2 linked regions of the Limnospira fusiformis SAG 85.79 genome follow. Each later gene encodes a partner of the first gene's protein in a complex. Links are inferred from orthologs where the notes say so. Each region holds a gene or a part of one and is shown on either strand. Other genes may lie near its edges.

Evidence for each region. Proteins that work in one complex are often made in the same cells at the same time.
Region 2: the proteins of secA (region 1) and secY are in contact, whole or in part, in a crystal structure (PDB 3DIN), measured with the Thermotoga maritima proteins. The link is inferred for Limnospira fusiformis SAG 85.79 from one-to-one orthologs. Residues at the interface, in WP_004082002.1 of Thermotoga maritima: Glu261, Ala262, Arg263, Lys300, Ala301, Arg302, Thr303, Ile304, Ile305, Leu323, Tyr324, Asp325, Pro326, Val329, Ser330, Tyr333, Ile336, Lys340, Phe345, Val349, Glu363, Phe364, Tyr374, Ser375, Gly376, Gly377, Glu393, Ile395, Thr482, Ser483; in WP_004081795.1 of Thermotoga maritima: Glu108, Gly109, Glu110, Glu111, Ala236, Glu237, Arg238, Arg239, Ile240, Thr241, Ile242, Gln243, Tyr244, Ala245, Arg246, Arg247, Val248, Thr249, Gly250, Arg251, Arg252, Val253, Tyr254, Gly256, Ala257, Ser258, Thr259, Tyr260, Leu261, Pro262.

The regions. Positions count from the first base shown.
Region 1 is NZ_CP051185.1:1,420,013-1,428,297, reverse strand. Bases 2,372-5,749 are described here. They hold secA (preprotein translocase subunit SecA), read left to right. Parts: upstream 2,372-2,759; coding sequence 2,760-5,549; downstream 5,550-5,749. Other genes in these bases: HFV01_RS06825 (cytochrome b/b6 domain-containing protein), read right to left, coding at 5,682-5,749; HFV01_RS06835 (alpha/beta fold hydrolase), read right to left, coding at 2,372-2,618. Outside these bases: HFV01_RS06840 (restriction endonuclease), read left to right, coding at 1-1,259; more of HFV01_RS06835, read right to left, coding at 1,734-2,371; more of HFV01_RS06825, read right to left, coding at 5,750-6,347; HFV01_RS06820 (hypothetical protein), read left to right, coding at 6,440-7,003; HFV01_RS06815 (AAA family ATPase), read left to right, coding at 7,329-8,285. UniProt on the Escherichia coli protein: Required for protein export, interacts with the SecYEG preprotein conducting channel.
Region 2 is NZ_CP051185.1:4,632,917-4,638,265, forward strand. What follows is about bases 1-2,896. They hold secY (preprotein translocase subunit SecY), read right to left. Parts: upstream 2,159-2,896; coding sequence 842-2,158; downstream 1-841. Other genes in these bases: infA (translation initiation factor IF-1), read right to left, coding at 1-42; HFV01_RS21900 (adenylate kinase), read right to left, coding at 264-842; rplO (50S ribosomal protein L15), read right to left, coding at 2,211-2,681; rpsE (30S ribosomal protein S5), read right to left, coding at 2,759-2,896. In the rest of the region: more of rpsE, read right to left, coding at 2,897-3,289; rplR (50S ribosomal protein L18), read right to left, coding at 3,340-3,702; rplF (50S ribosomal protein L6), read right to left, coding at 3,706-4,245; rpsH (30S ribosomal protein S8), read right to left, coding at 4,314-4,715; rplE (50S ribosomal protein L5), read right to left, coding at 4,739-5,284. UniProt on the Escherichia coli protein: The central subunit of the protein translocation channel SecYEG. Consists of two halves formed by TMs 1-5 and 6-10.

The DNA of each region.
Region 1 (8,285 bases):
GCGGGGTTTTTGGGTTGAGAAAATGGGATGTAACCTCGATGGATTCCGAATCGAATTCGACGACATCAGACCCGCAAACCGAACGCCGGGTTAAAATTCCCCACTTTCCCACCTATTCGGAATTGAGATTGATTTTACCGATTTGGAATGGACGCGATCGCGCGCAAATCACGGGACTGCGATCGGCGATAATGAGTCTGTCGGGAACCCCCCAAAATCCGGTAGATTGGACCAATCCAGACCGCTGGATATGGGAACGCCTGGAAGGGGAGAATCGAGAACTGGCGGAGGCGATTTGGACGGGAAGCGATCGCCGGGTGAACCCCCGTCACGTTTACGGACACTGGCTGCTGTCTCGAATCTATGAATTGCTGGAAGACGATTCAGGGGGGAAAGTTGTATTAACTGATGCGGGACGGGATTTTATCTGCCATTCCTTGGGAGACGTTGAAAAACAAATTGACGAACGGGAAGGCTTATTAAAATTACTAAGTGTGGTGGCTGAAAAAGGGGGAGGTCGTCGCGGAGATTTTGTACCCGATTGGTCGGACTATCTCAAGCGTTACTCCCAATTCGGCACAGACAGCACCATCAAAGATACGCTGTGGCGGCGGCTTTACAATTTAGCCGATCGCGAATTATTGATCAAAACGGGGACAACCTACAGCATTACCGACGCGGGTTTGAATTATTTGAAAGATTCGGGAGGCGATGAAGAACTCGACGGCGGGGGGAAAGTACAGGAAATTTTAACCCTGGTTAAAGAGCAGAAAGCCTCGGTCAGATCCAGCATTAAAGAAATCCTATCGACGATGGCTCCCACCGCTTTTGAGTATTTGATCAAGCAATTGTTGGAGGCAATGAATTATCAAAATGTGGAGGTGACATCACCGACGAATGATAAGGGAGTCGATGTGGTCGCGGATATCGAACTGGGGATCACTTCGGTGCGGGAAGTGGTGCAGGTGAAGCGACAACAGGGGAACATTCAAAGACCAATTTTGGATGCTTTGCGGGGGTGTTTGTATCGGTTTCAAGCGGTGCGGGGTACGATTATCACCACGGGCGATTTTTCCAAGGGGACGGTGGAGGTGGCGTTCGCCCCGGGTGCGCCGCCAATCACGTTAATCAACGGAGAAAAACTGCTGGATCTGTTAATCGAATATGGAATCGGGGTGAAAACGAAAGCGATCGAAGTATTAGAACTGGATGCCGATGCCTTCGCTCAGAATGATAGTTATACCTCCGATTTAGAATGAAATTATAATTCCACTAGAATAGAGAACCCGTGTTCTCCTAGGAGTCCTTTCCGCCCGGCTGTATTTTCTACCAGAACTGTAATGGTAAGTTGTTGGATCATATTCCCACTGGCAGAATATGTATTTAATAGAGGCGATCGCTCTATGTTGAATAAAAAATCAAGCGTATACCCATGTAACCCCCACAAGAATATGGTAACTGATGGGGAAGGGAATTGTCAAGGGTTGGCGGAAATGAGGCGCGGACGGAGTGTTGAATAAAAAATCAAGCGTATACCCATGTAACCCCCACAAGAATATGGTAACTGATGGGGAGGGGAATTGTCAAGGGTTGGGGGGAAATGAGGCGCGGACGGGATGTTGAATAAAAAATCAAGCGTATAGCCATGTAACCCCCACAAGAATATGGTAACTGATGGGGAGGGGAATTGTCAAGGGTTGGGGGGAATGAGGCGGGGGCGGGGGAGAGGGTGGCTAATTGACAAATTCGAGTATTTGATTGGCGGTAATTTGTGGCTGTTCGAGGTGGGGAACATGACCGCATTTGTCAATCCAGATAAGTTTACTGTTAGGGATAGCGGTTCGGAATTTATCGGCATCTTTGGTTCCCAAGATTTTGTCATTGTTGCCCCATAAAATTAAGGTGGGTTGTTGAATAGTATTTAAGCGATCGCCAAAAGCACCATAACCGCCACTTTTGGTAAACTCAATTAAACCGCGATTCCATAATGGTGATTGTAGATGCCACGCGGCGCATAACTGAGCATCACGGGAGGCGAGGGTTTTGTCAAAATAGGCGTTTTCGCTGATACTTTGGCGAACTTTGGGTTGTCGCAGAAATTCGGTAGCGAGATAGTCGAAGGGTGGAAATAAAAACTTGCCAGCGATGGGACCTTTATTGATTCCGGCACTATCAATTAGGACGAGAGATTGTACAGCGTGGGGATGATTTAGGGTAAAGTCGATGGCTGTAGCACCTCCCATAGAAGCGCCAACTAAGATAACTGGCTGATTGATGCGGGATTGCCAGAAAGCGTAGAGATGGGCTAGGATATGAGCAGGATTAACGGTTAAATAAGGCGATCGCTGCGTAAAGCCAAAGCCCAATAGATCCACGGCCCAGGTTTCGGTGGTATTAGCTAATAGTGGTAAGAGTCGGCGAAACTCTAGGACGGAACTATCGAAACCGTGTAGGAGAAGAATGGGAGGCTGTGGGTTTCCTTGGCGGACATAGGTAGTGAGGATAGGTTGAGGGACGGCTGGGAGGGTTATGGGTTGAGCAATAATTGCTTCAGCGAGGGAGATAGAAGTCAATTCGGTGAGTGGTTCAGCCAGTGGGGGTAAATACTCAGGAAACATAAAAAGCAATGGCAATCAGTAATTATAATCTAAACCAACAGGGATGCGATCGCATTGGAAAAGATCTGGCTATGGGAGTTTCATGGTAAAGAATAAACCCTATACTAGATAGGAAAGTGTTGAGATTATCCTGTTATTGCTATGCTTAAAGCTCTGCTGGGCGATCCTAATGCCCGGAAAATCAAAAAATATCAGCCTGTAGTGACGGATGTTAATATCCTAGAGGAAGATGTGCGATCGCTCTCCGATGAAGGTCTAAAGGCAAAGACGGGGGAGTTTAAGGAGATGTTGGCGAAAGCCAAAAACCGGGAGGAAAGGGAACAAATCCTGGAGGAAATTTTACCGTTAGCGTTTGCTGTAGTCAGGGAGGCTTCCCGACGGGTGTTAGGAATGCGGCACTTTGATGTTCAGGTGCTGGGGGGTATGATTTTACATAAGGGGGAAATCGCGGAGATGAAAACGGGGGAAGGAAAAACCCTGGTTTCGACCCTCCCGGCTTATCTAAATGGGTTATCAGGTCACGGGGTGCATATTATCACGGTTAATGATTATTTAGCGCGTCGTGATGCTGAGTGGATGGGACAGGTACACCGTTTTCTGGGGTTGAGTGTGGGATTAATCCAGCAGGGAATGGGTCCAGAGGAACGGAAAAAGAACTATAGCTGTGATATTACCTACGCAACTAACAGTGAGGTTGGGTTTGACTATTTGCGGGATAATATGGCGACCTCTATGGAAGAGGTGGTGCAGCGTCCTTTCAATTATTGCATTATTGACGAAGTGGACTCGGTGCTAATTGATGAGGCGCGCACTCCGTTGATTATCTCTGGTCAGGTAGAACGTCCTAGTGAGAAGTATATGAGGGCGGCGGAGGTGGCGAAGGCGCTACAGAAGGATAAGGAACATTATGAGGTGGACGAAAAGGCGCGTAATGTTCTGCTGACGGATGAGGGTTTTGCGGCGGCGGAAGAGTTTTTGGGGGTTAAGGATTTATATGATCCTAATGACCCTTGGGCGCATTTTGTGTTTAATGCGTTGAAAGCAAAAGAATTGTTTATCAAGGATGTTAATTATATCGTTCGGGATGATGAAGTCGTTATTGTAGACGAGTTCACGGGACGGGTAATGCAGGGTCGGCGTTGGAGTGATGGCTTACATCAGGCGATCGAGGCTAAGGAAGGTGTGGAAATTCAGCCGGAAACCCAAACTTTGGCGACAATTACTTATCAAAATTTCTTTTTGCTATATCCCAAATTGTCGGGGATGACGGGGACGGCGAAAACTGAGGAGGCGGAAATTGAGAAGATTTATAATTTGCAGGTGACGGTAGTTCCGACTAACCGACCGACGGCTCGTGCGGATTTGTCGGATATGGTTTATAAAACTGAGCAGGGGAAATGGCTGGCGATCGCTACTGAATGCGCGCAAATGCACAATATGGGTAGACCTGTATTGGTGGGAACTACCAGTGTGGAAAAATCGGAGTTGCTTTCTGGTTTGTTATCACAGCAGGAGGTTCCCCATAATCTTTTGAATGCGAAGCCGGAAAATGTGGAAAGGGAATCAGAAATTGTGGCGCAGGCTGGTCGCAAAGGGGCTGTAACTATTGCTACTAACATGGCGGGGCGAGGAACTGATATTATCCTGGGGGGTAATGCTGATTATATGGCGCGGTTGAAGTTACGGGAGTATTTTATGCCCCGAATTGTGAAACCGCAAGATGAGCGAGAATTGGCTATCCCTCAAATCGGAGGGGGTCCCCGTCGTAATAAGCCCCAGGGTTTTGCTGCTGCTGATAAGCCGAAGGTTTGGAAGGTGGCGGCGGGAATTTTTCCCACGGAGTTGTCGGTAGAGACTCAAGAGAAACTGCGATCGGCGGTAGATTTTGCGGTGTCGGTTTATGGGGAACGTAGTGTTCCTGAACTTATGGCTGAGGATATCCTAGCTGTAGCCTCGGAAAAAGCTCCCACTACTGATGTGGTGGTTCAGCGGATACGGGAGGTTTATCAGGCTATTGTGGCTGAGTATGAGGTGTTTACTCATGAGGAACATGATGAGGTGGTGTCCCTGGGAGGATTGCACGTTATCGGTACAGAACGCCATGAGTCCCGTCGGGTAGATAACCAGTTGCGGGGAAGGGCTGGTCGTCAGGGAGACCCGGGTTCGACTCGCTTCTTTTTGAGTCTGGAAGATAATTTGCTACGGATTTTTGGTGGTGAACGGGTGGCGGCGATGATGACGGCTTTTCAGGTGGAGGAGGATTTACCTATTGAGTCGAAGTTGTTGACGCGATCGCTGGAAAATGCCCAGAAAAAGGTAGAAACTTATTATTATGATATCCGTAAGCAGGTGTTCGAGTACGACGAGGTAATGAATAATCAGCGTCGGGCTATTTATGCGGAACGCCGCCGGGTATTGGAAGGTCAGGATCTCAAGGAACAGGTGATTAAGTATGGCGAAAAGACGATGGATGATATCGTCGAGGCTTATATTAACCCGGATCTGCCTTCGGAAGAGTGGGATCTTGAGACTTTGGTGGCTAAGGTGAAGGAGTTTGTTTATTTGCTGAAGGATCTGACTTCTGAACAGTTGTTTGATATGACGGTTGAGGAGATTAAGACTTTCTTGTATGAACAACTGCGTAATGCCTATGATATTAAGGAGGCTCAGGTAAATCAGATTCGCCCTGGACTGATGCGTGATGCGGAAAGGTTTTTTATTCTCCAACAGATTGATACTCTGTGGCGGGAACATTTGCAGCAAATGGATGCTTTGCGGGAGTCTGTGGGTCTGCGAGGCTATGGTCAGAAAGACCCGCTGGTGGAGTATAAACGGGAGGGTTACGAACTTTTCCTGGATATGATGACGGATATTCGCCGGAATGTGATTTACTCGATGTTCCAGTTTCAGCCTCAGCCTGCGGTGGCTTAATTGGGAAATGCTCTTGACAATCTCGGAAAATAGTATATATTGGTTGTCAAGTGTGAGGAGTAAGGTTTGAAGGAAGAGGTACTTGGGGTCGAAACTCGGCCAGACTCCCAAGTGCCTTTTCCGTTTTTATAGTCAAATTCGGGGATGTTTTAGCCAGTTTCGCAAGTTACCCCACCAGAGACGGGGATGGTCGCTGGATTTGATTTGAGAATTAGCCATAGACAGCAGCAGGGGAACACCTCCAACCCGCGCCGCCATCAGAACATGAAGGGCGATCGCCACAATCATAATTGCCCAAGCTAACAGGTGGATATTATACGACAAATGGTGTGTTTCCCCTACCCTCAGCCAGTTTTCGTCCTGGAATTTCCCAGAAATGACGGCTAGTGCTAGGGCTAATAAGGCTATGGTGTTGGTGATTCGATGGAGGGTGTACCACCAGATTGGCTGTGTGGTCCGTTTGAGTTGGGCTAGGGTGTCAGGTTGGATGAGGCGTTTTTTCCCCCGACGTAGGCTGTAGTAGGTGAAGGCTAAGGCCATAAAAAATAGGAAAAATCCCCAGGTTCCATGGATGTCGATCAGGTTGCTATCTTCCGGGATTAACCAGAGAGTCCCGAAACGGCGATCGTAGCTTTCGTAAACGAGATAGCCAGTGATAATACATCCAAATACTAAAAGGCTATTCAAGCCGTGTAATAGGCGAAATAGCAAGGGCTGGTAGGGTTTGGAAGCGCTCATAATTAGGTCTTTTTGAGTTTCTTTATCAATAGTATAGCAGGGTTTTAGGATAACTTGCACAATGGGTATAATTATCCTTTGTTCTCCGTGTGATTTGGGCGAGAAAAGGAGTAATCTATAATGAGAAAGGCTATTACAATAGGGTAAATTCTGTGGTTGTCTCAAACCATGAAGTTTCGATTAATTTGAGGGTTAATCCTAAGCTATGGCAGGATTTCCAGCAACGTTGTGCGACCTATCAAATGTCCCCTGAACAGGTGTTAGTTGGGTTAATCAAAATTTATCTGGCACCTCTGGATCATCAGGTAGCGATCGCCTTTTCCTCTGGTTCAGATGGGAGAATGGATCTCGATATCAAACAAATTATTGAAGATTATTTGCAACAAAATCTGGAACCCCAAATTCGGGACATATTGCCGAATTATATAGACTCAAAAGCGAGCGATCGCGCTTCTGCACCACCGCCGCCAGCATCCCCGGCTGGTAAGTTATCAAATAAGTTATCAAAACCCTCGCCACCATCATCACGCCAACCATCACCTAAAGAAGTTGATTCTCGCTTAAAAACCGGCAAAGAATTAGCGCAAATTTTGGGAGTTTCCGCCCCATATATTACCACTTTAAACCGCCTAGGAGAACTACATAAACGGGGATGGCAAGATTCTGGTCAAAGGCGAGGAAAAACCATCTTATATGAACCCATATCGCCGCCTTAATTTTTACCCATAAATGGATAGGATTGTAGTCCCCATAGTCGCCATTCACCCCCAGCCTAGTTGGGGCGCAAACTTGTCTGACTATCAAGAGGAGAAGTGTGGAAGAATGAAAAGACAGCAGCCAGAAACAGTCCCCAGACCGAAATCAAGCATCTTTATAGTATAATCCAAGTTACAGCCTGTTCAGAAATCATCTGATCACCTCTCAAAGTCCCTCTCCCTTTCTGGGATCCAGATTTAGGGTGAGGGCAATGTATTAAGCGACTGGTGAACAAGCTGTATAACTTAGACAGACACAGACCATATCAAAGAAAAATCCATAAGAATGCTGTCAGAAATTACCTTAGAAAACTTTTTTAGTTTCCGAAAACCCACAACCATCAAGCTGAATCCTGGTGTGAATATTCTCCTAGGTATTAATGGTAGTGGCAAATCCAACTTGTTAAAGGCGATCGCTTTACTGTATGAGATTATTGCCGGGAATGGATTGGAAAAGACTTTTTTAAAAAAGTGGAGTGGCTTTGATGCCGTGGCCAATTTTAATGAGGACACCAAAGACTATATAAAACTCGGCTTTGAATTTAGCAAAGATGCAATTCACCAAAATCACAATAGAAGAGGATTCCAATTTAAAACTAATCCCATTTACGAACTCACAATCTTTAAAGCGGGGTCAACTTCATATTACTTGAAAGAAAAGCTATATTGCCGAAGTGATGATCAAGATGATTTTATCTTCATGGACATGAATAATGCCCAGGGAGTTATTTCCACTCGGGAAGAAGGAAAAGTGGGTTTTCAGAGATATCCCCAAGAAAGTCAACAGGTCAATTTTAAATCCACAGAACCCGTTTTAAGTCAGATTTCAGACCCGGAGAGATTTTATCCTATTTTCACCTTAAAAAGAGCTTTAGAAGAGGTAGCTGTCTATTATTATTTTGATACCACCTTTGAAAGTGTCATCAGACAACCTTCCAGCTATGGTACTGAAAGAAAATTGTCCCATGATGGACAAAACCTGATGACGATTATTAACAACATCAGAAATAACAATTCTCTCTGGTATGCTGAAATCGAGCAAGCCATCAAGAAAATTAACCCACATTTTAAAGACATCAATTTTAATTTTTTGGGTTCTAAATTATACTTAGTCCTTCGTGAAGATTATCTGGCTAAGTCAGTTTCTATGGAACATATCTCAGATGGAACCCTCCGCTATCTTTTGCTATTATCCATATTATTTAACCCTGAACGAGGTAACTTAGTCTGTATTGATGAGCCG
Region 2 (5,349 bases), 3.2 Mb from region 1 along the record:
GGTAACAGTTCCTTCCATTTCTATTAAGTCTTGTTTAGACAAACTGTTAGTTCCTCAATTCGGTAAATAAACCCCCCAGTAGGCGACTAAAATCATCCAACCAGGCAGAATAGCGTCCGGGCTAGGGCCTGAGCGTGTTAACATATCTTATCAAAATCTGGTAATCATCCATGTCATCAACACAAATGACTAAGCCACGATGGGAACCGCCGGGGGGAGATTTGGTGCCCAGATTGGTGAACCTGGATTCTCCATGCCAATGATTAGCTGGTAATTACCTCTTTTAAACTATCGGTTACTTCTTCCATGGTGCGATCGCCATTGATATGATGCAGTTGGTTACGACTGCTGTAAAATTCAATCAAGGGAGCCGTCTGTTCCCGATAAACCTGAAGGCGATGTAAAATCGTTTCTTCATGGTCATCTTCACGACCTCGCACCAGCAATCGTTTCAGGATGACATCATCTGGAACCTCTAAATTAATGACCCAGACGTGATCTTTATCTGGAATTTTGCCCGTTTTCTCATCAACCGACAACAAATGCTCTTGGACAAACTGAGCCTGGCTGACATTACGAGGGAACCCATCGAGAATCCAACCCGTTTCAGCATCAGGCTCTGATAAACGGTGAGTCACCATATCCAAAATCAGTTGATCCGGAACCAAATCACCCAGATCCATATAGGTTTTAGCCTGTTGACCCAGGGGAGTTTGCTTAGAGACATGATCCCTCAAAATCTCTCCAGTAGAAATGTGAGGAATTTTCATAATCTCAGCCATACGAGCCGCTTGTGTTCCCTTTCCCGAACCAGGCGGCCCCAAAAAAATCAATTCCCGCATTATTTTTTCACCATCCCTTCATATCTTTGAGAAATTACATAGGTCTGAACCTGCTTGGCGGTATCAATAGCAACCCCGACCAGAATCAGTAGAGAAGTAGCACCAAAGCCTCGGAAAGTAGGAACTCTGGTAGCGCTTTCGACTACAGTAGGAATAATTGCTACTAAACCCAAGAAAACCGCTCCCAAAAAGGTTAAGCGATTCAGAACCCGCTCAATATACTCACTGGTGGCGCGACCTGGACGAATTCCGGGAATACTAGCTCCCATTTTCTTCAAGTTCTGAGCCATATCTACGGGATTCATAATTAAAGAAGCGTAGAAATAGCTAAAGAACAGAATCATCAGCAAGTAAAAGGCAATATAGAGCCAAGGAGCAGGTCCTCCGGGACTCAGATAAGTAGAAATTTGTACCAGAACCGGATTATTAGCAAACTGGGAGATAGAAGCCGGAAGAATCAAAACTGCCGAAGCAAAGATAATCGGCATCACCCCGCCTTGATTTAGACGCAAAGGTAGATAGCTACTTTTTTCGCGATAAAGTTTGCGACCCACTTGTCGGCGGGCGGAAACAATAGGAATACGACGGGTTCCCTCTTGTACAAAAACAATCCCAACAATCATTGCTAGGAAAATCAATAACAAGATCACAACTCGTCCTACAATAGCGCTATCACCACTTTGAGCTAATTCAATGGTACTGCCCAATGATTGGGGTAGAACCGCTACGATGTTGATAAAAATGAGCAGGGAAGCGCCATTACCGATACCGCGTTCTGTAATCAGTTCCGATACCCACATGACAAACATAGACCCAGCAGCCAGAGCCAGGACTACTTCAGCCATGACTATGAACTGTGGTTGATTGGGGTTTTGAGCAAAGGGGCTGACCCAAATGGCAATACCAATACTTTGCAAGATAGCCCACCCCAAGGCCACATAGCGGGTAATTTGAGATATTTTCCGCCGTCCGGCTTCCCCTTCGTTTTTTTGCAAATCTTCTAAAGTGGGGAGAGCCGCCGTCATCAACTGCATGATAATGGAGGCGTTAATATAGGGGAGAATTCCCAGAGCAAAAATACCCAGGGCTGAAAATCCACCCCCGGAAAATAGGTCGAGAAAACCGATAAAGGGGGTGTTTTGAATATTTTGGCTAAATGCTTGCCGATCAATGCCTGGGATAGGCAGGAACACGCCCAAACGAACTAGAATGAGCAGACCAATGGTTACGAGAATACGACCCCGTAAACCAGCAGCCTGAGCCATCTGCATGAATGTTTCCTGTGCAGTTGGCGTTTTTTCACGACTGACGACCATGAAGGACTACCTCTTGAAAACACTATTGGGAATGTACAGAGCAAGCTAATGCTTAACCTTCCGGGCTGGTGTTTCTGGCTCCTAAGACTTCACAACTTCCCCCGGCTGCTTCAATTTTAGATCGAGCGCTTTGGGTGAAGGCTGCTGCTTTAACCTGAAGTGCTACATTTAGTTCTCCATCTCCCAAAATCTTGAGCGGTCCCCGGTCAGTAGTAATAATTCCGGCCGCAATGAGAGAGGATAGAGTTACTTCGCTGTTGACACTCAGAGAATCCAGACGACCCACATTAATGGTAGTGTACTGTTTTCGGTTGACCAGAGGAAAGCTTTTTAATTTAGGTAGTCGTCGATAGAGGGGGTTTTGACCTCCTTCAAATCCGGGTCTGGTGCTGCCACCGGAACGCGATTTTTGACCGCGCATTCCTTTGCCACAACTAGCTCCTTGTCCGGCAGAAACCCCACGACCAAGGCGACGGCGACGTTTTTGAGAGCCAGCTTTGGGCTTTGCGTCTTGTAATCTCATGGTTGTCTCAGTGCATTGCAATTGATGGGTTATCAGTGAGAGGCAATTGAGGAATTGCCCCGATGGTCCACTTATGATTAAGCATAAAGCTGTTCGATGGGGATGCCCCGTTCTTTAGCCACATCCGATAGGGTCCGCAATCCTGATAGAGCGTTAATGGTGGCGCGGGCGTTATTCAGGGGATTACTGGAGCCTAGCTGTTTAGCTAGAACGTTTTTAACCCCGGCTAGTTCTAGCACGGTGCGGACAGCACCCCCAGCGATTACCCCTGTACCAGGGGCAGCGGGTCTAACAATGACTTGGGCTCCGCCTCCCACACCATTGGCGGGGTGAGGTAGAGAGTTAGATTTGGTTAGGGGAATCTCGACGACATTTTTGCGGCCATCGGCGACACCTTTTTTGACGGCTCCGATGACATCTGCTGCTTTTCCGACACCGACACCCACCTGGCCTTTTTCGTTGCCGACGATAACAATGGCACGGAAGCTGAGTTTTTTACCGCCTTTAACTACTTTAGTTACACGGCGAATTTGAACAACCCGTTCTTGCCATTCGGATTCTTTTTCTTTGGTGCGAGTATTTTTTTTACGACGTTGCTGTTCTGCCATACTTTTAGTTCCTGATTGTTAAGGGCAATTATAAATTGCCCGTCAGCTTATTAAAATTCTAACCCGGCTTCTCTGGCTGCGTCTGCCAAGGCTTTAACGCGGCCGTGATAGATGTAACCTCCCCGGTCAAATACTACGCGCTCAATTCCTTTAGATAGGGAGCGTTTAGCGATTAATTGACCAACTTTAACAGAGGCATCACAGGTGGCCCCAGTTTTTAAGTCGGCAGTTATTTCGGGGTCTAAGGTAGACGCGGCAACTAAGGTGTGTTGCTGGCTATCGTCGATCACCTGTACATAGATGTGCTTGTGAGAGCGAAACACAGCCAATCTAGGACGCTCTGAAGTGCCTAGGACTTTGCGCCGAACTCGACGGTGACGGCGCTGACGGGAATCGTTACGAGTAAGTTTCATGATCTATTTTTTCCCTGCCTTACCAGCTTTACGTCTGACTTGTTCTCCGGCGTAGCGAATGCCCTTGCCTTTATAGGGTTCAGGGGGTCGCACGGCGCGAATTTTCGCAGCCATGTTGCCGACGAGTTCTTTATTAATTCCGCTAACAATCACATTGGTGTTATTTTCAACGGCTACGCTGCAACCTTCAGGGGGAACCATTTCCACCGGTTTGCTGTAGCCGACATTTAAGATCAGGTTTTTACCTTGAACCTGAGCCCGATATCCCACTCCTTGGATTTCCAGTCGCCGTTCAAATCCTTGGGAAACTCCATCCACCATGTTGGCTACCAGGGTGCGACAGAGACCATGACGCTGACGGGCGACTCGGGATTCATCCCGACGCTTAACGATTAGTGTGTCTTCTTCGAGGGAGAGGATCACTTCGTTGGGTAATACGCGGGAAAGCTCCCCTTTTGGTCCTTTGACTGTGACTTTTTGGCCGTCTAAGGTTAGGGTAACTTTGGCGGGAATCGGAATTGGACGCTTACCAATTCTAGACATAATCCTTGTTTAATGGTCGATGAGCAGTGTTTAGGGGTCTGCGGAGTGCGAGGCTGTGGGTAATGGATTTACCACACATAGCAAAGCACTTCTCCGCCTAAGCCCTGAAGGCGGGCTTCTCGGTCGGTCATTACCCCACGGGAGGTAGAAATGATCGCAATTCCAATTCCACCTAAAACCCGGGGGAGTTCTTTGCGGTTTTTGTAAACGCGCAAACCTGGACGGCTCACTCGTTTAAGGGTGCGGATTGTGGGGGTGCGGGTTTTGGTGTTGTATTTTAGTGAAACCACTAAATGTTTTTTGACACCAACACCTGCTTCTTCAAAGTTGGCAATAAAGCCTTCATCCTGGAGGACTTTGGCAATACTGCGGGTCATTTTGGTGGATGGAATTTCTGTGGTTTGATGCCGCGCCATGCAAGAGTTGCGGATGCGCGTTAACATATCTGCAATAGTGTCGTTCGTCGCCATAGTTGTCTCGTTATTTTACTGCCTCAGTTCTCCCGGAAGGGCATTCCCATTTCTTTAAGTAAAGCACGCCCTTCTTCATCTGTCTGGGCTGTGGTGACAATTGAAATATCCAGACCTCGAATTTGATCGATGCGATCGTAGTCGATTTCTGGGAAGATCAGTTGTTCTTTGACCCCCAGACTGTAGTTACCCCGACCGTCAAAACTTTTGGGACTAATGCCACGAAAGTCTCGAATGCGAGGTAGGGCTAGGTGAATTAGACGTTCCATAAAGGCATACATCCGATCAGAACGGAGTGTCACCATTACCCCAACGGGCATTCCTTGACGGATTTTAAAGCCGGCGATCGCTTTTTTAGCGCGGGTCACTACTGGTTTTTGTCCGGTAATAATCGCCAATTCATTAACTGAAGATTCCAGAGCCTTGGCATTTTGGGATGCTTCGCCCAGTCCTCGGTTAATGGTAACTTTAACAACCTTGGGAACCTGATGGATGTTCTCATATTTGAACTGTTCCATCAATTTAGGAACGATGGTTTCCTGATAGATGGTTTTGAGTGGAGATGTCATAGTTGCTGTCTGTCCTAAATACATTCCCTGGGCTTGGTCAGGGATAATCAAAACGAGTGTTTAAC